DNA from 3 places in the Clostridium novyi NT genome. Region 3 is predicted to be linked to each of the others. Evidence: riboswitches for the same ligand, from Rfam matches in the RefSeq annotation. Region 3 holds a riboswitch; each other region holds the start of a gene.

Region 1 (10,741 bases), 650 kb from region 3:
CATATGTTATTATTTTTCCCTGTTTATCACATAAGTTTATTGCAATTTCTAAAATATCTTCCATAGTATCATCTGAAAAACTTTTTATATCATCATAAATGACTAAATCAAATTTATCATTTATATTTTTAGCTTTATATGAAGGCGTTATAACTAGGGCACTTTTATTTAAATCATCGCAACCACTATAATAAGTGTAATCTGTAAAATTTGTATACTTTTTTATGTTGTTTATTATAACTATGTTGCTAGGGTTTTCATTAGTTATATATAAAACTCTTTTTTTATTTCTTACAAAGAACATTATAACTTTTAAAAATATTTCAGAAAAATTATAAGGTGGCGATACTATATTTAAAAATTTTTCTTCAGATAAACTCCATCTGAGTATTTTATTAATTATTATATTTTTAACATCTATATTATTTTTATTTATAGTATACATATCTGCCCTCCTTATTTATATTTTTAATTTTCTTCTAATATGTTTAATATTCTCCATTTTAAAGCTGAATATCTGTCAAAACTTCTATTATTATTTATCATAAAGTGAATTGCTTTATTTATCCCAACTAAAACTACCATTTGTTTAGCTCTTGTAATTCCTGTGTAAAATAAATTTTTGTTCATAAGAAGCGGCGGTCCCATAAACACCGGCATTATAACTACAGGAAATTCACTTCCTTGACTTTTATGAACTGTCATAGCATAAGCAAGTTCTAATTCATCTAAATACATATTATCATATACAACTTTTTTATCCTCATCAAAGACCACTGTTACCTTATCATCATTTATGGATAATATATATCCAACATCCCCATTAAATACTCCAACCCCTTCTTCACTATGATCATATATAGATGTCCATTTTAGATTATAGTTATTTTTTGTTTGCATCACCTTGTCTCCAACTCTAAATGTTACATCTCTAAATTCCAATTCGTCTTTATCTTTAGCTTTAGGATTTAATACTTCTTGAAGTCTCAAATTTAAATTTTCTATTCCTAAAAGTCCCTTTCTCATAGGAGATAGTATTTGGATATCCTTTATTTTGTTCCAATTTTGATTAAAGTTAGGAAGTCTTTTATCTATAAGTCCCACCAATGTATCTAATATTTTGTCCGACTCTTGAGAGTTTAAAAAATAAAAATCCTTTCCTTTTTTATTTAGTATAGGCATTTCACCATTGTTTATTTTATGTGCATTAACTACAATCATGCTTTCCTCAGCCTGCCTAAATATATCTCTTAATCTAACTACATTTATACATTTACTCTCTATTAGATCACGAAGAACATTTCCAGGTCCAACTGACGGTAACTGATCTGCGTCTCCCACAATTATAAGTCTAGTTCCCATAGGTATAGCCTTTAGGAGATTATTCATAAGCAGTATATCTATCATTGAGGCTTCATCTACTATTACAACATCACATTGAAGTGGCGATTCTTCTGTTTTTAGAAATTCCATATTATCATCATCACTAAATCCAAGTTCTAATAATCTATGTATTGTTTTAGATTCTCTTCCTGTAGCTTCACTCATTCTTTTAGCTGCTCTTCCTGTTGGAGCTGCCATAAATACAGTCATAGAGGCATTTTCAAATATCTCTGTAATACATTTTATTATAGTGGTTTTTCCCGTACCAGGTCCCCCTGTTATTATCTCAATTCCACCTTCAAATGCACCCTTTATAGCTTGTATTTGAGTAGGCGCAAAGCTTATATTATTATCTTTTTCGAACTCTTGTATTTTATCATCTACATCTATATTTAACTTTCCATAATCACTTGTGCTTAAAGTCAATATTTTACTTGTAACAGACAATTCACAGTAATAATAAGGCATTGTAAATACATATTCTTCATTATTTATAGTCTCAATTTTTAATTTTCCATTTAATACTGTCTCTTGAATGTTATTCATAATTTCTTCTTCATTAACCCCAAGCACATCTACTGATTGCTTTAATAACTTTTCTAATGGCATACATGTATTTCCCATACCACAAAATTGATTTACTATGTACTTTATACCACATTGAATTCTAAAAGGTGAATTGGATTCAATCCCTAAGCTTCTGGCTATTTTATCTGCTGTCTTAAATCCTATTCCTGATATATCTTCCGTTAGTGTATAAGGATTTTGTTTCACAACTGCAATAGAATCATGACCATATTTTTTATGTATCTTTACACACTGCTTTGCTGTTACTCCATAAGTCTGTAAAAACACCATTATGTTTCTTACTTCTCTTTGTTTTGAGTATGATTTAGCTATGGTTTCAATCTTTTTTGTACCTATCCCATCAATCTCTTTAAGTTTTTCAATATCTTCATCTAATACATCTAGTGTTTTTTCTCCAAAATGTTCTACTATTTTTTTCGCAGTTACAGGTCCTATTCCTGATATAATACCTGAAGATAAGTATTTTTCTATTCCTTCTAAAGAATTTGGAACTATTTCTTCGCAAGATGTAACTTTAAATTGCTGTCCAAAGTGAGGATGATTAACCCACTGACCCTGTAATTTTAGATTTTGACCTTCCATTACATATGGTATACACCCTGTTATAGTTATTCTCTTTTTATTAGATTTTACATGAGCTACTACATAACCATTTTCTTCATTTTTAAATACTATACCTTCTACAGTTCCATTTAACTCAGTCATAGCAAACCCTCTCCTAAACTTAATTCATTTAAATTAATTATAAGATATAGCTATATTATTCTCAACTAATAAAAGACCAATACCTACTCGGCATTGGTCTTTCTATAATCATTTATATAATTAGATGTATTTTTTTATTTCGTCAACTTTATTTAATTGTTCCCATGGAAGTTCTACATCAGTTCTACCAAAGTGACCGTATGCAGCTGTTTGCCTGTATATTGGTCTCTTTAATTCTAAATCTCTAATAATTGCTCCTGGTCTTAAATCGAAAACTTTATTTACGATATCTACTATTTTGCTATCTTCAATTTTTTCTGTACCAAAAGTATTTACTAAAAGTGATACTGGACGAGCAACTCCTATAGCATAAGCAAGACCTATTTCGATCTTATCTGCAACACCTGCTGCAACTAAGTTTTTAGCAACCCATCTTGCTGCATAAGCTGCTGATCTATCAACCTTTGTTGGGTCTTTTCCAGAGAAAGCACCACCGCCGTGTCTTCCTGATCCGCCGTATGTATCAACTATTATTTTTCTTCCTGTAAGACCTGTATCTCCATGAGGTCCACCTATTACAAATCTTCCTGTTGGGTTAATGTAATATTTTGTTTCGTCATCTAACCATTCATTAGGTACAACAGTCTTTATTACATGTTCCATAATATCCTTTTGAATTTGTTCTTGAGTAACTTCTGGATCATGTTGTGTAGATACAACTACTGCATCTATTCTAACTGGTTTGTTATCTTCGTATTCAACTGTAACTTGAGTTTTACCATCTGGTCTTAAATATGCTAATGTACCATTCTTTCTAACTTCAGCTAATTTTCTTGAAAGTTTATGAGCCATGTTAATTGGTAGTGGCATATATTCTTTTGTTTCGTTTGTAGCAAAACCAAACATTATACCTTGGTCTCCAGCACCAATTGCTTCTACATCGTCTTTTTGTCCTTGTCTTGATTCTAAAGCTTCATCAACACCCATAGCTATATCTTGTGATTGTTCATCTATAGATGTTAATACAGAACAAGTTTCTGCATCAAAGCCATATTTTGCTCTTGTATATCCGATATCTGAAATAACTTCTCTTACAACTTTAGGAATATCAACATAACAATTAGTTGATATTTCTCCCATAACCATAACCATTCCTGTAGTTACTGCTGTTTCACAAGCAACTCTTCCATTTGGGTCATTTTTTAATATAGCATCTAATATAGCATCAGAAATTTGGTCGCACATTTTATCTGGATGTCCTTCTGTAACGGACTCCGAAGTAAATAATCTTCTCATTTATATATACCTCCCAAAAATAAAACCTCTTCTTAGAATTTAAAAGAAGAGGTTGTTTAATCACTTTAAATTCTTATCTTGCAGATTATACTGCAGGAATTAGCACCTTAGTATTTATTTATATACTGGTTGCCGGGCTTCATAGGGCCATTCCCTCCACCTCTCTTGATAAGATGTTACTTATCCAATATTGAATTTTCGAATTTAATATTAACATATACACATTACTATGTCAATAATAGTATACTGTTATTTGTAAGTTATAATAACAAACTAATACAAATTTATAATATATATTTTAATGCAAAATAAAATAAGAGACATATTAATGTCTCTTAGATGGTGGAGGAAGATGGATTCGAACCATCGAAGCGAAACGCAACAGATTTACAGTCTGCCCCCTTTGGCCACTCGGGAATTCCTCCATATTTAGTTTTGAAATATCTATGCCAACTGTTTTATAAATGGTGGGCACAACAGGGCTCGAACCTGTGACCCCCTGCTTGTAAGGCAGATGCTCTCCCAGCTGAGCTATGCGCCCATTTATAAATGGTGGAGGAAGATGGATTCGAACCATCGAAGCGAAACGCAACAGATTTACAGTCTGCCCCCTTTGGCCACTCGGGAATTCCTCCTTGTTGGTGCTGGCACCAGGACTTGAACCCGGAACCTACTGATTACAAGTCAGTTGCTCTACCAGTTGAGCCATGCCAGCTTACTTTATCTTTTGTTTTCTCGTTGACACTTCCCCGCGCCAACGAATATTAGTATACATTGATATTTAATTTATTTCAAACGTCATTTTTATCTATTTAAACAGATTTTCTTTTATTTTATTCATTTTTCACCATTATTCTCATTTTTACTCATGTATTTGATTTTAAATATTCATATTTTCCCCTCTTTATTTGTGTAGTTTACTATATTATAATAAGGTTCATAATTTCATTTAATTTGGAGGATACATATGCAAAAATTATTAAGCAGACTACGTAGAGCTGTAGTCGATTTTGATTTAATTCAAGCTGGTGACAAAATAGCTGTAGGTTTATCCGGTGGTAAGGATAGCATAACTTTATTATATTTACTTAACGCATACAAAAGATTTTCTCCAGAACCTTTTGAGCTAATAGCAATCACTTTAGATCCAGGTGCTGGGGCAGACTTTTCTGAAATGATAAGAATTTGTAAAGAATTAAATGTTCCATATTATTTATTTAAAACTAAAATCAAGGAAATAGTTTTTGATATAAGAAAAGAATCTAACCCTTGCTCTTTATGTGCAAATTTAAGAAGAGGTTCTCTAAATGATCATGCTAAAAAACTTGGCTGTAATAAAGTAGCTTTAGGACATCATAAAAATGACGCTATTGAAACTTTACTTATGTCCATGTTCTATGAAGGTCGTATAAATACATTTTCACCTGACACATATTTAAGCCGTACAGATCTTCATATAATAAGACCTATGATTTACATTGATGAACAAAACATAAAAACATTTATTAAGAACTCTAATATACCTATAGTTGAAAACCCTTGTCCTGCAAATGGGTTTACTAAAAGAGAATATATGAAGGATCTTACATATTCTCTTGAAAAAGATATACCAGGATTAAAAAATAATCTTCTTAATTCACTTTCAAATATAGAGCAACTTAATATATGGCATAAAAAAATTAAATAAATTTTTCTTTTACAATAAAAGGTTGATACAAATTCAACCTTTTTCTTTTTGACTTTCATAATGTTTAAAAGCCTTACATATAAATTATCAAGGAGGTGTGGCTTTTGAATAAAGTTCGAGTTCACTATGATGATAATTTATCTTATTATGAAATAGCCTATTTTTTTAAAGATTACATTAACGAAGATACTATTATTGTATGTATTGGTACAGATAGATGTATAGGGGATTGTCTAGGACCTTTAGTAGGTACTATGTTAACTCTTAAAAACTTTCCTCTAAAAGTGTACGGAACAATTTCTAATCCAATACATGCTTTAAACATAGATAAAAAATTAAAAGAAATAAAACATTTATATCCAAATTGCAATATAATAGGCATAGATGCTTGTTTAGGTAACGAAAAAAATATAGGAGAAATTCAAGCTAGAACATCCCCTATTCACCCTGGAAAAGGTGTTGGAAAATCACTTCCTAACGTAGGTAAAACCTCCATAATAGGTATTGTAGATTCTAGCGATTCTAATGAACTATTTACCAATAGAAATATAAGATTAGATCTTATTGTTAATATGTCAAAAGTTATTGTACATTCTTTAATACATGCATATTATCTTTATCAGCTAAAAAATAGATATAATGATTGAGTGGAATATAAAACGCCCTATAATAAAATTATAGGGCGTTTTATATTAAGTATAGATTAATCTATTAAGTTTATATCTCTTCCTTTATAAGATGCATCTATTTTATCTAAGAACTTTAGTACATTTCCAGTACCAAGTGCCACTGATGAAACAGATTCTTCTGCAACAGATACAGGAACTTTTGTTACTTGTTCAATTAATTTATCTAAACCATGTAATAAAGCTCCGCCACCAGTCATAACAATACCTTTATCAGCTATATCAGCTGCAAGTTCTGGTGGAGTTTTTTCTAGTACTGAGTGAGTGCATTCTGCAATAGCATTAACAGATTCACTTAGAGCTTCTCTCATCTCTTCTGATGTTATTGTTAAATTCTTAGGAAGACCAGTAACCAAATCTCTTCCCTTGATATCCATTGTTGCATTTTCTTCTCTCTTAAATGCAGTACCTATGTTTATTTTTAATTGTTCCGCTGTTCTTTCGCCTATCATAAGCTTGTGTTTTTTTCTTATGTATTTTATTATATCTTCATCAAAATTATCTCCGGCAATTTTAATTGAATTTCTAACAACCATACCGCCTAATGAGATTACCGCAATATCAGTAGTTCCTCCACCAATATCAATAACCATATTACCACTTGCCTTAGTTATATCAAGACCAGATCCAATAGCAGCCGCTAAAGGTTCTTCTATTAAGAACACTTTTTTAGCTCCAGCATTTACTGCTGCATCTTTTACAGCTCTTTTTTCCACCTCTGTAGCTTCACATGGAACACATATAACAACCCTTGGAGCTCCTACTTTTTTCTTTCCACATGCTTTTCTAATAAAATGTTTTAACATTCTTTCAGTTATATCATAATCAGATATAACTCCATCCTTCAAAGGACGAATAGCTACTATATTTCCTGGTGTTCTTCCTATCATTTGTCTTGCTTCTTCTCCAACTGCTAAAACCTTGTTTTTATTTCTATCAATAGCGACAACTGATGGTTCTTGTAATACAATTCCTTTTCCTTTAATATAAACTAGTACTGTGGCTGTACCTAAATCTATCCCCATATCTGTACTCATTCTGAAAAACATTCCAATTTTCACTCCTGCTCTTTGCTATATATTCTACTCTATGACATTATCTATACTTATTATATACGTTTATGTTGATTTATTCCATAGGATTACATAAAATTACTTATATTTCGCATAAAAACAGGATTTTTTTTAACCTTCTAATGTTTTATATTTCATTCTAGTGGCTTTTCCACCTCTTATATGTCTCTCTGATTTATTTAAATCTAACACATCCTTAGCCTCTTTGGCTACTTGTGGATTTATTTTAGGTAATCTTTCAGTCATATCTTTGTGTATCGTACTTTTACTTACGCCAAAAACTTTAGCTGTTTTCCTTATTGTAGCTTTAGATTCGATTATATACTTTGCGACTTCTAGCACTCTTTCTTCAATGTAATCTTTCAAAGTAATTGCTACCTCCTTAACCTTATATATTTATAAATATGCATTTATTTTCTTTTAAATTACTATGTCTACTTATTATTTAGCCATCTTCCGAATAGACTCGGAAAATGGCTTTTAAATGTGTACTTAAGATAAATTAATATTTTATATATTTTTCTGGATTTTCACTTGCAAATTGAGGATCTCCATCTGCTTTTTTAAGTATTTCAAGATGTAAGAAATCACTACCTACTTCTTGTGACATACCTCTTAAGGAAGTCTTTCCAATTGATCCTATTTCTTGTCCTTGTGTTACTTTGTCGCCTTTTTTAACCTTTAGTTTTTTATCTAAATTTCCATAGACACTAGTTTTTCCGCTTTCTGGGTGATAAATAACTACTGTTGTTCCAAAAGAACCATTGTTATCTACCTTTTTAACTTTTCCATCTGCAATAGCTTTTACAGCTGTACCTACTTTTGCATTTATGTTTATTCCAAAGTTTGGTCTATATGATTTTGAAGTTTCCCACCATACTGGTGTTTCTGAATATTTCATAGCAACCTTTCCTTCAACTGGTTTTATGAAATTAGTTTGTGATACTTTAGAAACTGAAACTTCTTTTTTTGAATTATTTGCAACATTTTTCTTTTGTTTTGAATTATTTTTTACCTCAACAGCGTTATCTATCTTTTTATCTTCTTGTAATAGAGCATCCTTTGTTTTTGAGTTCATCTTTTGATTTTGTTTTTGCTGTACATTATTAGTAGCTTCATTTTTGGCAACCTTTCTAGCTTCTTTAGTATTGCTTGCTGTTATTGCTGTAACTACAGCTAATACAGTTAAACAAACAAATAGAGCTATATAAAAGCCTTGTTTCTTTAAAAAATTAGTAAAACTTTTTTTATTATCCTTGTTTTCCATAAAAACACCTCCTTTTTGTAGTTTGTCCGTTAGCAAATAAAAAATACATTTTTTTATTAAAAATTTTTCCTCTTTTTCCATTACTTTTAGACATATTTCGATTTTATGTATATAAAAAAGGTTATTAGTAATGATTCTTACCAATAACCCAAAACTTATCCAACCTATATACTATTTATTTTTTAACATTTAATTTTATTACATCAGTCCCTTTGTAATAATGCTTTAAAATCTCATTATAGTCATATCCCTTGTTTGCCATAGCTTTACTGCCCCATTGACTCATTCCAACCCCATGTCCATATCCTCTACAAGTTATAATCATATTATTATTTTTAAATGCTATATCAAAATTAGATGAATTTAATCCCATAATACTTCTAAACTTACTTCCACTTATAGTTTTTTCCCCAATCTTAATCTTCATTACAGTTCCTGCTTTACTTTTTTCTAATATGCTTATTTGATTTTTTAATTTTTTTGATTTTACATTACAACTTGAATTCCAACTATTTAATTTATCAGCTGCATAATCACAATTAACTGTTTTACTTGAAATATATTTATGTGCTTTTTCCTCTCCAGGACTATCAACACTTTTTAAATATGGTATTTCTTTATTAAATACATTTACTGCATCTTCTGTTTTACCACCACTTGTAGAAAAGTAATAGGGACTCATGACCAATTCTCCATCATAAGATAAAACTTCACCCTCTGTTTCTTTTACAGCCTGTGTAATTTTGTCCCAGAATTCTTTTCTTTTACTTTTAGGCCACATTTTAAGCCTTTCATCTTTATACATGAAAACTTGAAAATCAGTAGTATCATTTACGTCTCCCCCATGAGCTTTAGGCGCATTTCCTGCACCAAAAGCTTCTTTGTGTGCTAGGGCATATGTTCTAGCTGCAACTGCTTGAGATTTTAATGCTTCTAATGGAAATTCTACTGGCATTTCCGCTGATACAACTCCCTTAACATAGTCCTCAAGGTCAATTGAATCTATAGTCTTCTTTTTTGTTATGTACACCTTCATTTTTAATTCATCTTTACTGTAACTAGACTTTATCTTACTTTCAGCCTTAGGAACATACTTTTTATTTGTATTTGAACTTTCCTCATGAGTTCCTACCCCTACTATAAACACTGAAAGCCCCATGATAAATACTATAACTAATACTATACTTAAAATAACCTTTTTCATTAAGTTTCTCCTTATCTTTAAATTTCGCAAGATTAGTATATTTGTATTAAATCTACAACTCATATATTACTGATTATTAAAATTTTATATAAAAATAGACTGCGAATTTATACTCTATTTATAAATAAACTCACAGTCTATAACTATTAAAAAATTATTCTTCTATTCCTGTATTCTCTTTACATCCGCACCTAATCCTAAAAGTTTGTTTTCTATATTTACATATCCTCTGTCCACATGATATATATTTCCTATCTTTGTACATCCTTCTGCCGCAAGTCCAGCTAATATTAATGCTGCTCCTGCCCTTAAATCAGTTGCTTTAACTTCACACCCTGTTAACTTGTTCACCCCCTCAATAACTGCACACCTTCCATCTATTTTTATGTTTGCTCCCATTCTCTTAAGCTCACAAACATGCATAAATCTATTTTCAAAAATAGTTTCAGTTATAACACTAGTACCTTCTATTGTACATAAAAGGCTCATTACTTGTGCTTGCATATCTGTTGGAAATCCTGGATATGGCATTGTCTTTATATCTGCTGGTTTTAAGTTATTATCTCCATTTACAATTATGCTATTGTTGTGCTTTTCAATACCAACTCCTATTTCATCTAACTTAGCTATAATAGGATTTAAATGAGCAATGTTTACATGATTTAATTTTATTTTACTTTTTGTTATTGCTGCAGCAACCATAAATGTTCCAGCTTCAATTCTATCTGGAATAGGAGTATACTCTGTTCCTTTTAATTCTTTAACTCCATCTATTATAATTCTATCAGTTCCCGCACCTTTTACTTTAGCTCCCATAGCATTTAAAAAATTCGCTAAATCTTGTATTTCAGG
Region 2 (10,741 bases), 1.0 Mb from region 3:
ACCTTTTCTCTTTAATGTTTTAGGAAAATATTTACTTCCTTCCATTCTTTTTAGTATGTTATATTCATCTATACAATTTCTTTTATTTTTAAACAATTTTATAACATAATTGTCATCCGTTTTATATACACTACCTTCTCTTCCTTTACCTAAAAACTCGCACTTTTTTATATCCACTCCAAAATATTTTTTAATTATGTTTACCACCTCTATATGTTATTGCTTATATACCCTCTCATAGTAATATAGTATTTAAATTATCATTTTAGGTGACATGAACATATAATAAAAAAGGAAATTATGACACTAATAGCGTTCATAATTTCCTTTATATTTAAGACTTTATTTTAACTTTATTCCTTTTTCTGTTTGAACTATTTTTCCTTCTTTAAGAAGTCTACCTACTGCTCTTTTAAAAGCAGCCTTACTTATTTTTAATCTATCTTTTATTTCTTCAGGATTACTTTTATCGTTTAGAGACATAAATCCATCATATTTTTTTAATTTTTCTAGTATCATTTCAGAATCGCTATCCATTTGTTTATAAGCAACTTCTCTTGTTCCAAGGTCAAGCTTTCCATCATCTCTTACTCTTATTATTCTACACTCTACAGAATCTCCAACTTTTAATTCTTTATAAACTTCACTTCTTGGAATTAATCCCTTATACTTGTTATCAACTGCAACCAATGCTCCTATTTCTTTGTTTATTGAATATATAGTTCCTTTAACCCATTCTCCCTTTTTATATGGACTATCAGAAGATAAAAATTTAGATACATAAGTTGTTGCAGTTAATCTTCCACTTTTATCTATATAAAGTCCTACTAAATATTTTTTCCCAGGAAGAACTTTGTACTTTTGTTCCTTAAAAGGAAGTAATACGTCACGTTCAAGACCTATATCTAAAAATGCTCCTATTCTTGTTGTATCCTTAACTTCTAAAATAGCTAATTCTCCTGCCTGTACTAAAGGAGTTTTTCTTGTGGCAATTAGTCTATCTTCAGAATCTCTATATACAAATACCTCAACTTCATCTCCTTCCTCTATACTTTCTGGCAATTGATTATTTGGAAGAAGAATATTATCGTTTTGTTCTCCTGTTCCTGCATCTAAATAAGCCCCTATTTTGGCTATATTTGATACCTTTAAAGTTTGTATTTTTCCTATTTCTATCATTTATTATCCACCTTTTCTATTTATAATTATATAATATTTGAGTTTATATAATTTATTTTTTGTAGTTTTTATTTTATTATTAATATTTGGCTTAAATTCTATTTTAATCTACATTACTGTTTATAGCAAGAATTTTGCTAAAAGTCTATGTTCTAATAATATTTTACCCTTAAATATGTGTTTAATGTTTTCACTTTTAAGCTCCTATCTTATAGGATATAATAAGTATAAACTATGTAAAGGGGGATATGATATGAAAACAACTGCAGCATTCTTTGATATTGACGGCACATTATATAGAGAAGGTTTAATTACTGAGATTTTTAAAAAATTTATAACATCAGAATTTATAGAACCTGATCGTTGGTACAATGAAGTTAGACACTATTATGTTAAGTGGGATAAGAGAATAGGTAACTATGATGATTACCTTATAAAAATGGCCGATATTTATATAGAGGCTATAAAAGGTCTTCACAGAACTCAAGTAGAATTTATCGCTAGAAAAGTTATTGAGTCTAAAGGGGATCGTGTTTATACCTATACACGAGATATGATAGCTTGGCATAAAGCACAAGGTCATAAACTTATAACTATCTCAGGAAGTCCTGTAGAACTTGTTCGTGAAATGGCAATAAAGCATGGATTTGATGATTATATAGGAACAGATTATATATTGGACGAAAACCAAAAATATACTGGAGCTATAATTCCTATGTGGGATAGAGTAAATAAGCAAAAGGCTATAAATAATTTTGTTGAAAAATATAATATAGACTTAAGTAAAAGTTATGCATATGGTGATACTTTAGGAGATTTTTCCATGTTTAAATCTGTTGGCAACCCTAGAGCTATAAATCCTACTCGTGAACTTATAAACGCTGTTACAAGTGATCCTTTAGTAAGAGAAAAAGTAAAGATTATAGTTGAAAGAAAGGATGTAGTATATAAATTAAATCCAGAATCACTTAATATACTATAATATTTATATAAATAAAAAGACTGCTAATAATATACTTTATTAACAGTCTTAAAACTTTTCTATACGTTTTTTAAACAAAAATCTATAAAATGTTTTAAATAGTCACTTAATATTTCATCTCTATATACAAAGTTAAACTCCCTATAAAATTTTATGCTTTTTAAAGTACGATCCTTAATAGGCATAGTTTTTATAACACCTAAACTGCACTCTCTTTTTATAGCTTCTTTAGATATTATAGTGTATCCTAAATTCGCTTCAACTAAAGCTTTTATAGCATCTATACTTCCTACTTCCATATATATATTTAAATCTTTAGGAGTGAATCCGTGTCTTTTAATTTCACTTTCAAAATGTTTTCTAGTTCCTGAACCATATTCTCTTAAAATAAGTTTTCCATTTAACACTTCTTCTAATGTGACAAATTCCATACTTGAAAAAGGATGATCCTTTGATATAGCTAAAACAAGCTCATCTTCTTTTAACTTTATATGCTTAAATTTGCTTTTATCAAAAGGTCCTTCTATAAGTCCTAATTGAATTTCATCTTTTAAAATCTTTTCTAGTATTATATCAGTATTAAATACATTAAGAATAATATCTATACTAGGATAACTTTCTTTAAATTTACCAAGAACCTGTGGAAGTACATATCCTCCTATAGTCAAAGTTGCTCCTACATTATATTTTCTTTCTAAAGAAAACTTATTTTTTAATTTTTGACATAAGATTTTTTCTTGACGACTTACTTCCTTTGCATAAGCTAAAAATTCTTCTCCCTCTTCTGTAAGAAATATATTTTTGCCTTGTTTTTTTATAAATTTTATTCCATATGCCTCTTCTAAAAACTTTATATGTTGAGAAACAGCTGGTTGAGTTAAATTAAGTATTTCCGCCGTTTTTGTGTAATTTTTAACTCTTGCTAATGTCAAAAATGTAATTAACTTATTATCTAACATCTTATTCTCCTAATCTAAAATTATAAATTTAAATATATATTATCAATAAATATCACTTTTTATTATTACATAATCTCATATCCTGGTGCAAAATTTAGAATATTTTGGATTTTTACATTGCGAAATATCAGAGTATAACTTTCTCAATTTTTCTGTTACATTTCCCGCATTTCCATTACCTATAATTCTATCATCCACCTCAATAATTGGAGCTACCCCCATTGCTGTTCCACAAAAGAATAACTCTTCTGCTGAATAAAGTTCTGTTCTTGTTATACTTCTTTCAACAACATCAAGGCCAAGTTCTTCTCTGGCAAGTATCATTATAGTATCTCTAGTTATTCCTTCTAATATATTATCTGAAGGTGGCGGTGTTACTAATTGCCCTTTTCTAACCATGAAGATATTTTCAGCTGTTCCTTCTGATACATGTCCATTTCTTGTTAAGAATATAGCTTCATCATATCCTTTTCTTAGAACTTCTAGTGAAGCAAGTCCAGAATTTAAATATGCTGCTGTAGCTTTTGTTCTCGGTGGTAACATGTTGTCTTCAACTCTCATCCAAGACGTAACTGCAGCTTTAAGCTCCTTCTTATCTGTGTATCCTCCCATAGGATTACAATAAATTAAAAAACGATCATCATTGTCCATTAATGTTGTTGCTATAGATTCTCCGGCTTTATATGCTACGGGTCTTATGTAAGTTGTGGTTTTTAGATTATTTTTTCTAAGCAATTCCACAGTTATATCCATAAGTTCTTCTACAGTATAAGGTATTTTTATGTTCAAGGTTTTACAAGATTGAAGCAATCTTTCATAATGTTCCTTCATTCTAAATACATAAAGTTCATTATTTTCCTCATTTAAATAAGCTCTGATCCCTTCAAAACATCCAAGTCCATAATTAAAAGCTTTAGATCTTATACCTATACTTACTGTATCCTCCTTAACAATATCGCCCTGATAGAATACATACGAATCCCTCATCGCTTATCCTCCTTATAACAATTGATGTCTTAAAATTCTACAAATTAAAATTTACAGAATTTTTTTAATTATAGCATTACAGCTTTTTCATGTCAATTTTATGCTAATATTGAAAAAACTGTCGAATTTACTTCGACAGTTTTTTTGTATAATGTTAAATTAAAATGATGGAATTATTGCTCCTTTATATTCCTCTTCTATAAATTTCTTTATTTCTTCAGAATTTACAGCTTCCTTTAACGCTTTTATATAATCCTTATCTTTGTTATCCTCTTTTACAGCAATAATATTAGCATAAGGAGAATCTTTATCTTCTTGTGCAAGAGCATCCTTTAGAGGATCTAATCCACCTGGTAATGCATAGTTAGTATTTATTACAGATGCATCTACATCAGATAATGTTCTTGGAAGTTGTGCTGCTTCTATTTCTTGTATCTTTATGTTTTTAGGATTTTCAGTAATATCAAGTTTAGTAATAAGTTCTCCTTCTTTAAACTTTAATAATCCTTGTTTTTCTAATAATCTTAAAGCTCTTGATTCATTAGTTGGATCATTGGGAACTGAAATTGTAGCACCATTTTTTATTTCTTTAACATCCTTCACTTTCTTAGAATAGATACCCATAGGCTCTAAATGTATTTTTGCTACAGATGTTAAATGAGTTCCCTTTTCCTTATTGAATTGTTCTAAATAAGGAAGATGTTGATAGAAGTTTGCATCTATTTCCCCTTCTTCAAGAGCAGTATTTGGTATTACATAGTCTGTAAATTCTTTGATTTCTAATTTATATCCCTTTTTCTCTAAAATAGGTTTTACCTTTTCTAATATTTCTTTATGTGGCTTTGGAGATGCCCCTACAACTATTGTAGTCTTTTTGCCATTATTCTCAGCTGATTTTTTATCTCCACAACCAACTAATGAAACTGCCCCTAAAATTACTGTACTTGCAAGTAATACTGATAATATTCTTCTTTTCATATTTATTTACCCCCTAAATATTGTTTATATATTAAATTTATTTTGTTACTCTCTTATATATAAATGTTCCTATACTTTGTAGCGCTTGAACTAAAACTATTAAAACTATTACTGTAACTATCAAAACATCATTTTTAAAAGCATAATATCCATAGTTCATAGCTACAGCACCAAGTCCACCTGCGCCAATTACACCTGCCATAGCAGAGAAACCAACCATACTTATAAGTGTTAATGTCATTCCAGATACAATTGATGGTAACGCTTCTTTTAACATTACTTTAAATACTATTTGAAATGTACTAGCTCCAAAAGACTTTGCAGCTTCAACAACTCCCTTGTCTACTTCTTTAAGTGATGACTCTATAATTCTTGTTACAAATGGCGCACATCCTATAGTTAGTGGCACAATAGCTGCTGTTGTTCCTGTTGATTTTCCAACTATAAATCTAGTTAAAGGTATCAACACTATCATTAAAATTATAAAAGGAAAAGACCTTAATACATTTACAATAACATCTAAAACTTTGTATACAGCTTCATTAGGTTTAAGTCCATCTTTATATGTAATAATCATGATAATTGCTGGTATAAATCCTACTACTATAGCTAAAGCCGTAGATATTAAAACCATATATAATGTTTCTAAAAGTGCTGGTAATAATATATCTGACATTATAACACCTCCCAATGAATGTCTTGATTTCCAAGGTAATTAAACACCTGATCTCTTTGTTCTTCTTTAATATTTATAACCAAGCTTCCTAAAACTCCTTTATTAAACTTTTCAAGTTTTCCCCAAACAATTGAAAAATCCATTTGAAGTTCTCTTGCCATGGATGTAATTATTGAGTTTTGACTTAATTCTTTTGGAAAAAATATCTTTATATTTATTCCTTCCTCCGGAAGTACTTCTTCCTCTCCTAAAAGCTTTTTCATTTGCTTTGTTGGGTTTAAGAATAGCTTATCCACATCCCCTGATTGTACTAATTTTCCTTTTTCCATTACTGCAACCTTAGTACAAACTTCCTTTATAACTTCCATTTGGTGAGTTACTATTACAATAGTAATCCCAAGTTTTTTATTTATTTCTTTTAGAAGCTCTAATATAGACTTTGTTGTTTTAGGATCTAATGCTGATGTAGCCTCATCACAAAGGAGAATTTTAGGATTCAAAGTTAATGCTCTTGCAATGGCAACCCTTTGTTTTTGTCCACCACTTAATTCCTTTGGCATACTATTAGCTTTATCATAAAGTCCAACTAATTCTAAAAGTTCTTTTACTCTTTTATTTATATCTTCTTTTTTATATCCCCAAGTTTCCATAGGAAGGGCTACATTCTTCCAAACATTTTTTCTGCTTAATAAGCTAAAGTTTTGAAATACCATTCCTATATTTTTTCTAAACTCCCTAAGTTCTTTTTCATTTAAGCTTTTTACTTCTTTTTCATCCACTATAACATTTCCAAAATTATATATTTCAAGACCATTTATACATCTTAGAAGTGTAGATTTTCCAGCCCCACTGTAACCCACTATTCCATATATTTCTCCCTGTTGTATATGAAGATTTATATCATCTAAAACTTTAATATCTCCAAAATATTTCTCCAAACTTTTTATTTCTATCATTTGAACACCCCCTAATTTATTTAAAAAATAAAGACCTAAGGATATCCTTAGGTCATATAAATTTCCTACTTATCCTCATCTTTCAGTTTACACTGCAGGATTTAGCACCATTGTACACTAAAAATGTATACTGGTTGCCGGGTTTCATAGGGCCAGTCCCTCCACCTCTCTTGATAAGACTTATTAATTTTTTTAATTTTCTCTTTAAACTGTTATTTATTATAATATTTTATGCCTCTTTTGTCAATAGCCTTAATTTTTAAAAATATCTATAAATTATTCAAATGCCTCATAAATAGACTTTATAGCTGTTTCAAAATCTTTTGCATCTACACCAATTATAATATTTATTTCACTAGAACCTTGGTCTATCATTCCTATATTTACATGACTTTTAGCAAGAGCTGAGAATATTTTTTCAGATGTACCTACTGCTTTTGCCATGCCCATTCCAACTGTGGCGATTAGGGCCATGTTAGGTATTACATGTATAGAATCTGGATTGCATTGTCTTTTTATTTCTTCTAGTAACTTATCTAACTTATTATCAAGTTGTGCATCATCTATTACAATAGATATTGTATCTATTCCAGATGGCATATGTTCAAAAGAAATACCATATGTTTCCAATGCAGAAAGTAATCTTCTACCAAATCCAATTTCAGCATTCATATAAGTTTTTTGTATAACAATTGTTGTAAAATCTTTTCTGCCTGCAATACCAGTAATTCTTCCTCCACCATTTTTATAGTTTACTTCATTTACTATTAAAGTTCCCTTGTCTTGTGGTCTATTTGTATTTTTTATGTTTATAGGTATATTTCCTTCTTTAGCTGGGAATATAGCTTCTTCATGCAATACGGATGCTCCCATATACGCAAGTTCTCTAAGCTCTTTATATGTAATTTTTTCAATAGGCTTAGGATTATCCACAACTCTTGGATCTGCCATTAAAAATCCTGAAACATCAGTCCAGTTTTCATATAACTTAGCTTTAACATCCTTTGCTACTATAGCTCCTGTAATGTCTGATCCACCTCTTGAAAAAGTTTTTATATCTCCATTTGGCATAGCCCCATAAAATCCTGGTATAACAGCTCTTTCAATATTCTTTAAATTGTTTGAAATTAATTCCTTAGTTTTATCAGAATCAAAACATCCATATTTATCAAATGCAATGATTTCAGCTGCATCTACAAATTCATACCCTAAAAAATTAGCAAGTATTATACCATTTAAATATTCGCCTCTACTTACTGTATAATCAACACTTACCCCTTGTGAGATTATCTTTTTCATATTTACTAAGTGAAAATTTATATCTATTGATAAGCCTAACTCCTTTACTATTTCTTTATATCTTTCTTCAATAATTTTAAAGACATCATCAAAAGAAATTCTATTCTCAACGTGAGCATGACATAAATATAAAAGATCTGTTATTTTATAATCATTGTCATCTCTTTTTCCAGGTGCTGAAGGAACTACATACTTTCTGTTACTATCCTCCATAACAATTTTCTTAACCTTTCTAAATTGTTCTGCACTGGCTAATGAACTGCCCCCAAACTTAGCTACTATAATATCATTCATATTTTAACACCCCAATTTAATTTATTCATTAATAGCATATATTCATAATATCTTATCACAAATTGAGATTTTTTCAATATTTTTTTGTAAATTATCATAAAAATACAATATTTCGAAGAAAAAACTGTAATATTAATACTTTATATTAATATTACAGTTTGTTTAAAAACTTTAATTATTGACTTTTAATTTTTAGAAATTATTCAGTTAATATTTCTACACCATCTTCTGTTACTAAAATAGTATGTTCCCATTGCGCTGTTAATTTGCCATCTTCTGTAACAGCTGTCCATTCATCCTCTAAAACTTTACATTTCCAAGTTCCCTCATTTATCATAGGTTCAATTGTAAATGTCATTCCTGGAACTAATACCATTCCAGTATCCTTCATACCGCAGTGATCTATAAAAGGTTCTTCATGGAAATCCACTCCAACACCATGACCACCAAATTCACGAACTACTGAATATCCTCTTTCCTTAGCTAACTTTTCAATTGCATATCCAATATCTCCAGTACAAGAATATGGTTTAACCTGTTTAATTCCTATATCTAAACATTCTTTAGCAGTTTCAACTAGTTTTACGGCTTCACTTGATGCATCACCAATTATAAACATTCTACTAGCATCTCCATAATAACCATTTAATCTACTAGTTACATCTACATTTACTATATCTCCATTTTTTAAAGGTCTGTCACTAGGTATACCATGGCATACTACTTCATTTATTGATATACACACACTTTTAGGATATCCCATATAGTTAAGTGGAGCTGGTTCTGCTCCAAGTTCTAGTGTATACTCATGAACCCATGTATTGATTTCATCTGTAGTTACACCTTCTTTTATTCTTTCTGCTACCATATCTAAAACCTTTTTAGTAACCTGACAACTCTTTCTAATACCTTCTATTTGTTCTTGAGTTTTTATAAGGTTTCTTGGAGGGGCTATAAGTCCTTTAAGTTCTAAATCACTTAATTTTTCATCCATAGACAGATGACAGTTTTTGTATTTTTTTCCACTTCCGCACCAGCACTTATCATTTCTTGATAATTTAGTCATTTATTCACCTTCTATAATATTTTAATTTGTTTTAATATAATTATATCACTTTATTCATATTTAACAATTTTATAGAAGTTTTTATCTAAGCATACCTCTTCCAACTCTTCTTAATTTTACTTTAACATTTACATTTATTTCAGATTCACATACAACTTTGTTCCAATCTATATCTGTTTTTCTTCCATACTTTGCCGCTGCAACTTTTCCAAGTTCCAAGCAATCAACTTTAATCTCTTGTTTCATTTTAGTGATAAATTTTTCAGAGGCTCTTTTTACTACTTCTTCTGCATCTTTCTCTATCTTTTTTGTGATATTTGGATTGTTTGTTACTCCCTTATATATTTCATTTTCTATAATGTCACTTTCTAAAAGTATATTTATATCAAATTTATATTTATCTCCTTCTTTTTTACAAGTTACTTTTTTCCTACTTATGCCATCAAGATTAGTATTGTGACCATCTTTATCTTCTATATGTACAATTCCTGATACCCTATTTTCTCGCAGTAAATTAATAACTTGTGCTTCTCCAATACTTACAACATATTCAAGCTTATCTTTGTTAAAGATTGCTACACCTGTCATTTGAAATATGCCATCCTTAATTTCTATATAAGGTAGTATTACATTTCTCCCTTCTCCCACTAGCCTTGTATAAATATCTATCATCTTATAATTATCTGAAAAAAAATTATAATTTACAGAGCTATCAATCATTCCTCGTATATAATCCGCGGCACTGTTATATCCTCTTACTTTAAAATTTAAAGCATCTTCGGTGTCTCCATTAAAAATAGCAACACGTGCTGTATCATTTGCATATGTATTATTAAATAAAGTATTTGCTATTGGATAAATAGATTTTTCTGCAACTTCTTTATTTATAAGTAATACTTTTTCACTTCCTAATATAAATTTTTTGTTAGACTTTGTTTGCCTATCTTCCCTAGTATTTGTTATACTCTCTGCATCTCCACCAATAACTATTGTATCAAGTTGTTGATTTCCAGTTAAAAATTGATATACAGCTATAGATACACTATATATTGGATTTTTTGTACTCCCACCTTTCAAATCATATCCTATTGCTATTGGAATATCTAGATTTTCTATAGCTACAAATTTATTTATATTAGTGACATATGAAATAATAAAAATCAAAAATCCTATGACTAAATAAACTTTCTTTATTAAGGAATATTTCATAATAATCAAGTCCTTTTGTTCTCTACTTTTTTATGAGTATTTAGCTTTTGTTTTTCTTTCATATATGTTATTGCAAAAATTACAGTTAAATACACTACATTAAATATTACAGTAGAATTTATTATTAAATTTCCTATATACCTTCTAGTTATTTCA
Region 3 (10,741 bases):
ATAATGATAATATAATCCTGCTTGCGCGCCCCAACATATGTGTAATGTAGATGTTACATTTGTAACTGAAAACTCCATTATTCTCTTTAGTTCTTCCCAGTAATCAACTTCTTCATATTCTAAAGTTTCAACTGGAGCGCCTGTTATTATCATTCCATCAAATTTTTCATCTTTTACATCATCAAAAGTTTCATAAAATCTAAGTAAATGCTCTTTTGATGTATTTTTAGATTCATGAGATTCTATGTGTAGTAATCTTACATCCACTTGCAATGGAGTATTTCCAAGCAGTCTTAAAAGTTGAGTTTCTGTTTGGATCTTTTGTGGCATTAAGTTTAAAATCAGTATTTTCAACGGTCTTATATCTTGACTTAATGCTCTAGCCTCATGCATAACAAATATATTCTCTCCAGTAAGAGTATTACTTGCTGGTAAATTTTCAGGTATTATTATAGGCATTCTTATCCCGTCCTTTCATTACTTAATGTTATTTAATGCTTGGTCGAAATCTTCTATTATATCCTCTATATCCTCAATTCCAACAGATACTCTTATTAAATCAGGAGTAACCCCTGCTGATAATTGTTCTTCTTCTGTAAGTTGTCTATGTGTTGTACTTGCTGGATGAAGTACGGAAGTTCTAGCATCTCCTAAATGTACAACAAGTGCAGCTAATTTAAGATTTCTTATAAATTGTTTTCCAGCTTCAACTCCACCTTTAACTCCAAATGTTAAAATTCCACTAGCTCCCTTTGGCAGATATTTTTTTGCAGTTTCATAAGTTGAATGGCTTTCAAGTAGTGGATAACTTACCCAACTAACTTTACTATGTTTTTCTAAAAATCTACCAAGTTTTATAGCATTATCGCTATGTCTTTCCATTCTAAGATGTAGTGTTTCAAGACCAAGACTAAATAAAAAAGCATTAAATGGACTAGTACAAACTCCTAAATCCCTTAAAAGTTGAACTCTTGCCTTTACAATATAAGCACTATCTCCAAAAGTTTCAGTATATTTAATACCGTGATAACTTGGATCTGGTTCAGTAAAATCAGGAAATCTACCATTATTCCAATCAAAATTTCCCCCATCTATAATAACTCCACCTACAGTTGTTGCATGACCATCTATATACTTGGTAGCTGAATGTACAACTACATTTGCCCCTAGTTTTAGTGGATTACAAAGATACGGTGTTGCTATTGTGTTATCAACAATAAAAGGTGCTTTAATCTTTTTTGCTACATTTGAAAACTTCTCAAAATCTAATACGTTTAATCCCGGATTTCCTATTGTTTCTCCAAAAACAGCTTTAGTATTTTCTCTGCAATTTTTTAAAATTTCTTCTTCTGTAGCTTCAGGATCTACAAAAGTTACGTCTATACCAAATTTCTTTAATGTTGTTGAAAATAGTGAATATGTCCCTCCATATAAAGTTGATGCAGCAACAACATGTTCCCCACTTTTACACACGTTTAATATTGAGAGTGTACTTGCTGATTGACCTGATGCTACAGCTAAAGCACCAACGCCCCCTTCAAGTGCTGCTATCTTCTCTTCAAAAGCAGCTACAGTTGGATTGCTTATTCTTGAATACATATGACCCTCAGCTTTTAAATCAAATAACGCTGCAACTTCATCCGGATCGTTGTATTTGTAAGTTGTACTTTGATATATTGGAAGTACTCTTGGTTCCCCAGACTTTGGAGTATATCCTCCTTGTATACATATAGTCCCCTTTTTCCAATTATTCATTTTATTTCCCCCTTTTTATTTATATTAAAAAAATCGCTTCTTAAAAAATAAGAAGCGATTATAAAATCTAAATTATATATTCTAAAATACACCTCTTATCTTTCAGGAAAATTTCCTGCTGGAATTAGCACATTACTAATTTAAATGAAAATTAGTTGTTGCCGGGTTTCATAGGGCCAGTCCCTCAACCACTCTTGATAAGATTTATCAATTTATATTCAATTTTAAAGTCTATTTTACACTTCATTTTTGGGTGTGTCAATAGCAAAACATAAAAAAATTAGTATTATAAATTATAGAAATATTTAGGAGATCTATCATGTCATCTAAAATTATTTTATTAATATTAATGTTTTTATCCTTTATAAGCAAAAATAAAAGTCTAGGAATTGCAACCATAGTTATGCTATTCATATCTTTTTTTAATACAGAAAAATGCATTACTTTTATGGAAAATCACTTTATGAATTTAGGAATGACATTTCTTATGATATGGATGCTTATACCTATAATTAAAAATCCTGAGTTTACTGAAAACATAAAAAACGCATTTAATTTAAAGGGAATTGTTTGCTTTTTGTGTGGAGCTATAGTGGCAGTTTTAGCTTCAAAAGGAGTTGGATTTTTAAAGGGAAGTACAGATACTTTAACTGGAATTATTCTTGGCTCTATAGTAGGTGTATCACTTCTCGGCGGAGTTCCCGTGGGTCCTTTAATTGCATCAGGTATCGCCTATGAAGTTGTATTTATTATTAATTTAATATTTAAAAATAACTGTTAAATACTATATAATAAATTTAAAACTTTTGTATAGGAGCGAAAATATATGTTAAGTATTGTAGTTGCAATTGGAAAAAACAATGTTATAGGTAAAGATCATTCTCTCCCATGGCACCTTCCAAATGATTTAAAATATTTTAAAAAAGTTACTTTGACTGAAAGTAAAACTATGATTATGGGACGCAAAACTTTTCAATCTCTAAAAGCGTTACTCCCTGGTAGAAAACATATAATTTTAACTAAAAATAAAAATTTTAATATGAAAGATTCCAATGTTGAAATTATCAATAAAATAGATATGTTAAAACCAATTATAAATGATAAAAAAGAATATTTTGTTATAGGTGGTGGTGAAATTTTTTCTCTACTACTTCCATATACCGAAAAAATTTATATGACTAAAATCCATCATAACTTTATTGGAGATACTTTTTTTCCAAACATAAATAGATATGACTGGAATACAACAAAAGAAATTCAAGGAATTACAGATGAAAAAAATGTATACAATCATACTTTTTTAATATTAAATAGAATTAATAATAAGAAAAGTCTTTGATTTAACATAATCAAAGACTTTTCTTATACTAAATATTGTATATATCTGAAAATTCAATTTCAGCTTTCTTTAATTTATCTTCTTTTAGAGTAGTATTAAAATCATCTTTTTCATCAAAACACTCTTTATAATCTCCCACTTTTACCGGTAAATCTATTATAAATTCACTGCCCTTTCCATATACGCTTTCTACACTTACCTTTCCATTATGCATCTCAACTAGAGCTTTAACTAGATAAAGACCTATTCCACTACCTTCTGTACTTCTAGTAAATGATTTATCCACCTGAGTGAACCTATCAAATATCATATGTATTTTATCCTCTGGTATTCCTATTCCATTATCCCTTACAGTAATTCTTAACTTGTCTCCATCATCATGTATATTAACTTTTATTTTTCCACCTTTAGGAGTAAATTTAACAGCATTAGATAATAAGTTTAATATTATTCTTTCTATTTTTTCCTCATCACAAAGTGTTATTTTCTCTTCAGTATCTGTATCAAATATAACTTTTATATCTTTATTTTTAGCATAATCTACTACAGAAAGAGTTATATCCTCTATTATACTTACTATGTTTCGGTTTTTTAAATTCATTGCAAAAAGTCCTGAATTTATTATTGTAATATCTATTATATTGTTAATAAGTCTGAGTAATCTATTGCTATTTTGCTTTAATATTTTTAAATTCTGCTTTATTTTTTGTGAATTAACATTACACTCATCTAAGTTTTGTAAATACAAACTCAATAATTGTTGAGATCCTAAAATTATATTTAAAGGTGTCTTTAACTCATGAGACAAATTTGCAAAAAACTCTGTTCGGATTCTATTAAATTCCCTTTCTTTTTCTAATAGAATTCTATTTTCCTCTGCTTTTTGTTTTATTTTTTGTAATTGCAAGTATTCCGTTATATCCCTAAATACTGTGAGAATTTTAACTCCAGTTTCATCACATAAGGTTGTAGACCAAGTTTCTATATCTATAACATTTCCATTTACGCAAATTGCCCTATTGTGAAATGGAGGTAATATCTTATCTGCATGATCCTCGATTTTTTTTAACTGTACTTTTGAAGACTCTATATTTTTTTCATATATAAAATCAAAAGCACTTTTATTTATTAGTTCATCCTTATCTTTTACTCCAAGAATATCTGCACACTTTTTATTTGCAAATTCTATCTTACCATAATCATAAATACACACAGCCATTGGAAGTAATTCCGTAAGTTTTCTGTGTAAACACTCACTTTCTTTCAATGCCTTTTCATATTTTTTTCTTTTAGTTATATCTCTAACTATTACTATCTTGATTTTATCTTCATAACTTTCTTCTGGTGAAAAATACATAGACTTTACTTCAACATCTATAACTTCTCCATTTAGTTTTACAATTCTTTTTTCCCTTGTAGCTTCTTTATCACTTTCTACGGTCTCTCCATATAATTCTTCTTCAGTTTTTTGAAATTTTTCATCTAAAAATTCCATTACACTTTTTCCCAAAATATCCTTCTTATCTATTCCACCTAAAAGTTTAATTGCCTCATCATTTGCAAATATAAACTTTTCATTTTTCTCTAAAAATATTGCATCCGGTAATATTTTCATTAAATTCTTATAAAATAGTCCATCTTCATCTAAAAACTGTCTTTCGTTAACTATATCTTTATCACTTCTATACATATTAAGTCTCCTTAAAATCCTAGATAAAACAATACTCGAATAAAATATTAATTATTTTATAATAATTGCCATTATTTTTTAAAAAAATTATATAAATATTTCCATAAAACTTTTAAAAATAATGAAATTAAGTTATACTTAATTTCAAATTGTATTTTTATTACCATTTTGGTTTATTTTAATATTTAAATTACTACAAAAAGGGGGAAATTTCAAATGGGAAATATTCTCATAAAAAAGTTGCGTAAGGAACATCAAGATTATCTTCGAGATGAATCCCGAAAAATTGGTTCAGCAGAATCTATTTCATTTCCTAAAAACGAACAGGAAATAAAAGATATACTGTTATACCTAAATAATACTAAAACACCAGTAACCGTACAAGGGGCACGTACAGGCATTACCGCTGGTGCAGTACCTAAAAATGGTCATATACTAAATTTGAGTAAAATGGACAATATAAAATCTCTAAGTTATGACAAAAATTTAAATACTTTTTTAGTTACAGTTGAACCAGGTGTTATACTGTGTAAACTAAGAAATACCTTACAAGCTAAAAATTTTGACACTAAAAATTGGGATGAAAATTCCTTAAATTCACTAAAACAATTTCAATCTTCAGATGAATTTTTCTTTTCTCCTGATCCTACAGAATCAACAGCTGCTATAGGTGGAATGGTTGCATGTAATGCTTCTGGAGCATGTTCCTTTAAATATGGTTCAACTAGAAATTACGTAGAAGGATTAAAAGTTGTCTTAGTCAATGGAGATACCTTTTCTATTAAGCGTGGGGAAAGCAAAATAAAAAATGGCAAATTTTCAATAACTACAGATTCTGGACAGGTTATTGAAGGATATATTCCTAAATACTTTATGCCAAAAGTTAAAAACGCTTCAGGATATTATTCAATGGAAAACATGGATTTAATAGATCTTTTCATAGGTTCTGAAGGAACTCTTGGAATTATTACAGAAATTCAGCTAAAACTTTTAAAAAAACCTAAATCAATATATGGCGTAACAGCATTCTTCGATTCTGAGGAAAAATCTTTAAACTTCGTTGAATCTCTTCGAGAAAATTTAAATCCTGCAGCTATAGAATTTTTTAATAATAACGCTTTAAACTTGATAAGAAAAGAAAAAGAAAAAAATCCAGCTTTTGAGAAACTTCTGGATTTACCTGAAAATTTTCATACAGCAATATACAGTGAATATCATGATATAAACAATAATAAAAATCTAGATACACTTCTTAAAGTAGGAAAACTAATGGAAAATTGTGGTGGAGATGAAGCTAACACCTGGGTTGCTACAAATGCACAATCAGAAGAACAACTTCATTTCTTTAGACATGCTATTCCAGAATCCGTAAATCTTCTTATAGATGAGATAAGAAAGGAATATCCTTCTCTTACAAAGCTTGGTACAGATATGGCAGTTCCTAACTCAAAACTAAAAGAAGTTATGAAATTATACAATAAAACATTAGAAGATTCTAATTTAGAATCAGTTATTTTTGGACATATAGGAGATAATCATCTTCATGTAAACATAATTCCTAAAAATATGGATGATTATAGAAAAGGAAAAGAACTTTACAATTCTTGGGCAGAAAAAATTGTTTCTATGGGAGGAACTATCTCTGCTGAACATGGTGTAGGTAAACTAAAAACTTCTTTATTTAAGCAAATGGTAGGTATCTCAGGGCTAAAAGAAATGAAATCTTTAAAACTTTTATTTGACCCTTATAATAGATTAAATTGCGGAAATCTTTTTGAGGAGTAGGTGATAAAATGAACGTAATTGTATGTATTAAACAAGTTCCTGGAACTACTGAAGTAAAGATGAATAAAGAAACCAACACCATTATTAGAGAAGGTATAAAATCAATTATAAATCCATTTGACACCTTTGCCATAGAAGAAGCTCTTAGAATAAAAGATAAATTTAATAGTAAAGTTACTGGACTAAGTATGGGAATTCCTGATACCTCAATTTTATTAAAAGAAGCTATGTCCCTTGGAGTAGATGAAGCTTATCTTTTAAGTGATAGAGCTTTTGCTGGTGCTGATTCTCTTGCTACAGCCTATACGCTTTCCATGGGAATTAAATATATAAATGATTATGATCTTATAATATGTGGTAAACAAGCTACAGATGGAGACACCGCACAAGTAGGTCCAAGTCTTGCTGGTAAGCTAAATATCCCATATATAACATATGTAAGTGAAATTCAAGAACTAAAAGATGGATATATAAGATGTAAAAGACTTATAGAAAATGGTTATGAAATAATAGAATCTACCCTTCCAGCTTTAATTACTGTTGTAGAAGATATAAATGTTCCTAGACTTCCATCTATAAAAAATTTAAGAGAATCATTTGATAAAAAAGTTACTATGCTAACTGCAAATGATATAAATGCTGACACTACCTTAACAGGTTTAAACGGTTCTCCAACTCAAGTAGTAAAAACATTTATACCTGAGTACGATATAACCAGCGAAATTATAGAGGGAAATCCAGATGAACAAGCTGATAAATTAGTGGATAAATTATTATCTATGGGGCTATCAGTTTCAAAATAGGAGGTAACTTATATGAGTAGTATAACTATATTAAAGGACAAATGTGTAGGATGTAAAATTTGTGCAAATACTTGTCCTTTTGGGGCTATAGAAATTGAAAATAAAAAAGCTATTATTAAAGATAACTGCACTCTTTGTGGTTCTTGCATAAATGTATGTAAATTTAATGCTATAGAACTAAAAAAAGATACGGTTACAAATGTTGATATATCATCTTACACTGGAATTTTTGTATTTGCAGAACATAAAAATGGCATAATTGAAGATGTTGTATTTGAACTTTTAGGTAAAGCAAAAGAACTATCTAATGATTTAAATACAAAAGTTTCAGCAATCATACTAGGAGAAAATTTAGATAAAAGTTGCAAGGATTTAATAGCATATGGTGCTGACATTGTATATTGTATAGACAATCCTGAGTTCGCTAATTATAGTGACGAAAAATATTCCTTAGCTATATCTAAACTTATAGAAGATAATAAACCTGAAATAGTATTGCTAGGTGCTACATCATATGGTCGTTCTCTTGCACCAAGAATAGCATCTAAATTAAATACAGGACTTACAGCAGATTGCACAATTTTAGAAATAGATTCTAAAGAAAAATTATTACAACAGACAAGACCTGCCTTTGGTGGAAACTTAATGGCTACTATTGTGTGTCCAAATCATAGACCTCAAATGGCAACTGTTCGTCCTAAAATTATGAAGGCCCTGGAACCTGACTACTGTAGAAAAGGTAAAATAATAAATTGTAACAACTTTGATTTACCAAAATCTAAAACAAAGGTTATAGACATATGTCAATTTAAAAATGAAAGTTTAAATATTGAAGATGCCGAAATTATTGTAGCTGTTGGACGTGGTATTGGTGATTCTAATAACATGAAGCTAGTAGAAGAATTAGCTCATTTGTTAAATGCTCAAATCGGAGCATCTCGTGCTGCTGTAGATGAAGGCATTGTAGATTATAGTCATCAGATTGGTCAAACTGGTAAAACAGTTTCTCCTAAATTTTATTTTGCACTTGGAATTTCTGGTGCAATTCAACATACCGCAGGAATATCTTCATCAGACATAATAATTGCTATAAATAAAGATCCTGATGCGCCAATATTTAAAATTGCAAATTATGGACTTGTAGGTACTATTGAAGATCTTCTTCCAAAGATCATTAAAAATTTAAAAGAAAAATCTCTTTAAAGTTTAACCCTTATAAGATTAAAGACATATTATATAATGTATTACTTACAAGGAGTGTTTTATAAGTGTCTTTTAATCCAGATTTTAGACAATTCCCACCGGGTCCTCCTCCATTTGGATTTCCAGGTGGAAACATTGGTCCACAGGATGGTTTTGGTCTAGGAGGTGGAATGAATCAAGGTCCTCCATCAGGTCCTCCCCCTCCATTTACTCCATCGAAGTCCGAAGGTAAAAATGGAATAAATGTTAAAGCCGTTGATCCTGGTTCAATTAAGTTCTGTAGATATAATTATACTTATATCTGGTTAAATAACGGGACTTCATTTTGGGCATATATAATTTATGTTGGAAGACGCTCCATAGCAGGTTTTAGATGGGTACGTCGTCGCTGGGTTTATTTTGGAGTAGATTTAAGACAAATAGACAGTTTTATATGCTATTAGCAAAAAAGACCGAGTATATTTAATATATTCGGTCTTTTTATATTTGGATTTTGTTTTTATATTTTTTGTATTATTTAAGCTTTATATTTGTCCTAAAGATTTTAATATAAGTTGAGCGATTATTGCAGATCCTAAATAAGTTCCTATGAATACAGCACATGATACAACAATAATTCTCCAACCTGATTTTTTAAAGCTATCTAAGTCTTTTCCTATAGAAATACCTACATACGCAAGTATTGGAGTAGTTAAAGATAAGAAATCTACCTTTGACATATACTTAGAAACTATAGCTGCACCAGGAAATCCTGGATAAGTAACTATACACCCTAAAGTAACAATATATGCAACAGCAGGTATCTTCCCTGGTATTACCTTTGCAAGTATTATTCCAACTATAGATATTAATACAAGTATAGCCATTCCCGGTAGTGCTTCAAATATACCATGTTTAGGTCCAACTAAATTTCCTACTAGAGATAACATCCCCATTAAAATTAATACAAATAAAGACTTTCCAATTTTCATAGTTTAAACCTCCTTAGATACTACGCTCTTTTTTTCAACCTTTGGAGGTTGTACACCATACTTTATTCTATAAACCTTTCTGTAAAGCCATTCTGCAAGTGGAATTGCAACCCATAAAGACATATAAAGCCCATCAAGTCCTGATAACATGTTACTTGCTGCTCCAAAGGCAGTTAATGTTTCTTGCATATTTGGGAACATGGCACTTAAAGAACCAACTGCCGCTGTCATCATACTTGCACTTCCAACACCTGATGCCATTGCTAATGAATATGGATGTAATGGAGTATATGCAGCACAGAAAGTCGCAATTAATCCAAAGAATACTGTTCCAAAAACAGTTCCGCAAATGTAAACTCCCATTACCCCTTTTCCTTCTTCTCCATCTAATCCATATATATCACTTATTAAAGCAATATTAGGTTCACGAGATATAGAGTGGGCAGCACCAATTGTTTCTCTCTTTAATCCTAAGAATATTGCTAAAGGCACTCCTAAAAATACTGTTCCTATATTACCAAACTCTTGCAATATAAGAGCAGGACTTGATTTTATAATCTTAGGAAGTGTTGGTCCTATTGTAGTTCCGTATCTTGCCATAAGAAGCATTAAAGAAATAGTTATAAGTGTTCCTGCATCTTTCATATCTTTCTCATTTACAATCTTTAAAAACTTAGGACCCAAAAATATTCCAATTATAAGTGCGTAAAGCATAGGTAAAAACACTAAAGTCCCTGGTCCCACTTTAAACTTTATAACCCCTATAAATTCAGCTATAATAACCACAATTAAAACAATAATATGATTTTTCCAATTCTTCATTAGTTCACCTTTCTTTCAAAACAGCCTTCTAAAAATTTTATATATTCATCCTTGCTCTCAAATGTAGGTTCAAAAGCTTCTATAACTTTTTTCCCTTCTTTAGCATTATTAAATAATAAATCCACAACAGTCATAGCCATTAATTTTGCTGGTAAAATTAATGCTGCATCATAATCTTCTACTTTAAAATCTTTTGTATGAAGATTTCCTGAAACTCCCCCTATAAAAGGATGTATTGATGGTATAAGATTAGAAACGTCTCCCATGTCTGTTGAAGCTGTAAAATGTCCTGCATCTATAACTTGTTCCTCTGGTAATAATTTTTTTGCATTTTCCTCAAACATATTGTTCATGATTGATGAGCATCTTAATG

What was found. Region 3 has a riboswitch for S-adenosylmethionine ahead of NT01CX_RS01700 (O-acetylhomoserine aminocarboxypropyltransferase/cysteine synthase family protein). Riboswitches for the same ligand answer to the same signal wherever they lie in the genome.
Region 1: linked by a shared signal. The riboswitch ahead of metK (methionine adenosyltransferase) and the one ahead of NT01CX_RS01700 (O-acetylhomoserine aminocarboxypropyltransferase/cysteine synthase family protein) in region 3 are both predicted to bind S-adenosylmethionine.
Region 2: linked by a shared signal. The riboswitch ahead of NT01CX_RS08605 (methionine ABC transporter ATP-binding protein) and the one ahead of NT01CX_RS01700 (O-acetylhomoserine aminocarboxypropyltransferase/cysteine synthase family protein) in region 3 are both predicted to bind S-adenosylmethionine.

Annotation. Positions count from the first base shown of each region.
Region 1 covers NC_008593.1:2,201,394-2,212,134, forward strand. The annotation lists gene NT01CX_RS10200 (hypothetical protein) at 1-445, opposite strand, end outside; gene NT01CX_RS10205 (SF1B family DNA helicase RecD2) at 469-2,676, opposite strand; gene metK (methionine adenosyltransferase) at 2,797-3,972, opposite strand; SAM riboswitch class I at 4,043-4,147, opposite strand; tRNA gene NT01CX_RS10215 (tRNA-Tyr) at 4,313-4,397, opposite strand; tRNA gene NT01CX_RS10220 (tRNA-Val) at 4,438-4,513, opposite strand; tRNA gene NT01CX_RS10225 (tRNA-Tyr) at 4,523-4,607, opposite strand; tRNA gene NT01CX_RS10230 (tRNA-Thr) at 4,612-4,687, opposite strand; gene NT01CX_RS10235 (tRNA 2-thiocytidine(32) synthetase TtcA) at 4,940-5,659, shown strand; gene yyaC (spore protease YyaC) at 5,764-6,306, shown strand; gene NT01CX_RS10245 (rod shape-determining protein) at 6,363-7,394, opposite strand; gene spoIIID (sporulation transcriptional regulator SpoIIID) at 7,530-7,784, opposite strand; gene NT01CX_RS10255 (M23 family metallopeptidase) at 7,921-8,685, opposite strand; gene spoIID (stage II sporulation protein D) at 8,861-9,889, opposite strand; gene murA (UDP-N-acetylglucosamine 1-carboxyvinyltransferase) at 10,052-10,741, opposite strand, start outside.
Region 2 covers NC_008593.1:1,832,425-1,843,165, forward strand. The annotation lists gene NT01CX_RS08570 (serine/threonine protein kinase) at 1-177, opposite strand, end outside; gene NT01CX_RS08575 (CvfB family protein) at 343-1,179, opposite strand; gene NT01CX_RS08580 (HAD-IB family hydrolase) at 1,433-2,161, shown strand; gene NT01CX_RS08585 (LysR family transcriptional regulator) at 2,221-3,120, opposite strand; gene NT01CX_RS08590 (branched-chain amino acid transaminase) at 3,196-4,107, opposite strand; gene NT01CX_RS08595 (MetQ/NlpA family ABC transporter substrate-binding protein) at 4,267-5,085, opposite strand; gene NT01CX_RS08600 (methionine ABC transporter permease) at 5,123-5,761, opposite strand; gene NT01CX_RS08605 (methionine ABC transporter ATP-binding protein) at 5,761-6,717, opposite strand; SAM riboswitch class I at 6,790-6,897, opposite strand; gene NT01CX_RS08610 (aspartate kinase) at 6,994-8,310, opposite strand; gene NT01CX_RS08615 (methionyl aminopeptidase) at 8,510-9,376, opposite strand; gene NT01CX_RS08620 (Ger(x)C family spore germination C-terminal domain-containing protein) at 9,458-10,585, opposite strand; gene NT01CX_RS08625 (GerAB/ArcD/ProY family transporter) at 10,591-10,741, opposite strand, start outside.
Region 3 covers NC_008593.1:307,518-318,258, reverse strand. The annotation lists gene metA (homoserine O-acetyltransferase MetA) at 1-459, opposite strand, end outside; gene NT01CX_RS01700 (O-acetylhomoserine aminocarboxypropyltransferase/cysteine synthase family protein) at 478-1,755, opposite strand; SAM riboswitch class I at 1,848-1,959, opposite strand; gene NT01CX_RS01695 (DUF441 domain-containing protein) at 2,075-2,536, shown strand; gene NT01CX_RS01690 (dihydrofolate reductase) at 2,582-3,094, shown strand; gene NT01CX_RS01685 (sensor histidine kinase) at 3,123-4,784, opposite strand; gene NT01CX_RS01680 (FAD-binding oxidoreductase) at 5,001-6,569, shown strand; gene NT01CX_RS01675 (electron transfer flavoprotein subunit beta/FixA family protein) at 6,578-7,372, shown strand; gene NT01CX_RS01670 (electron transfer flavoprotein subunit alpha/FixB family protein) at 7,385-8,575, shown strand; gene NT01CX_RS01665 (hypothetical protein) at 8,641-9,018, shown strand; gene NT01CX_RS01660 (LysO family transporter) at 9,100-9,546, opposite strand; gene NT01CX_RS01655 (DUF3100 domain-containing protein) at 9,550-10,368, opposite strand; gene NT01CX_RS01650 (amidohydrolase) at 10,368-10,741, opposite strand, start outside.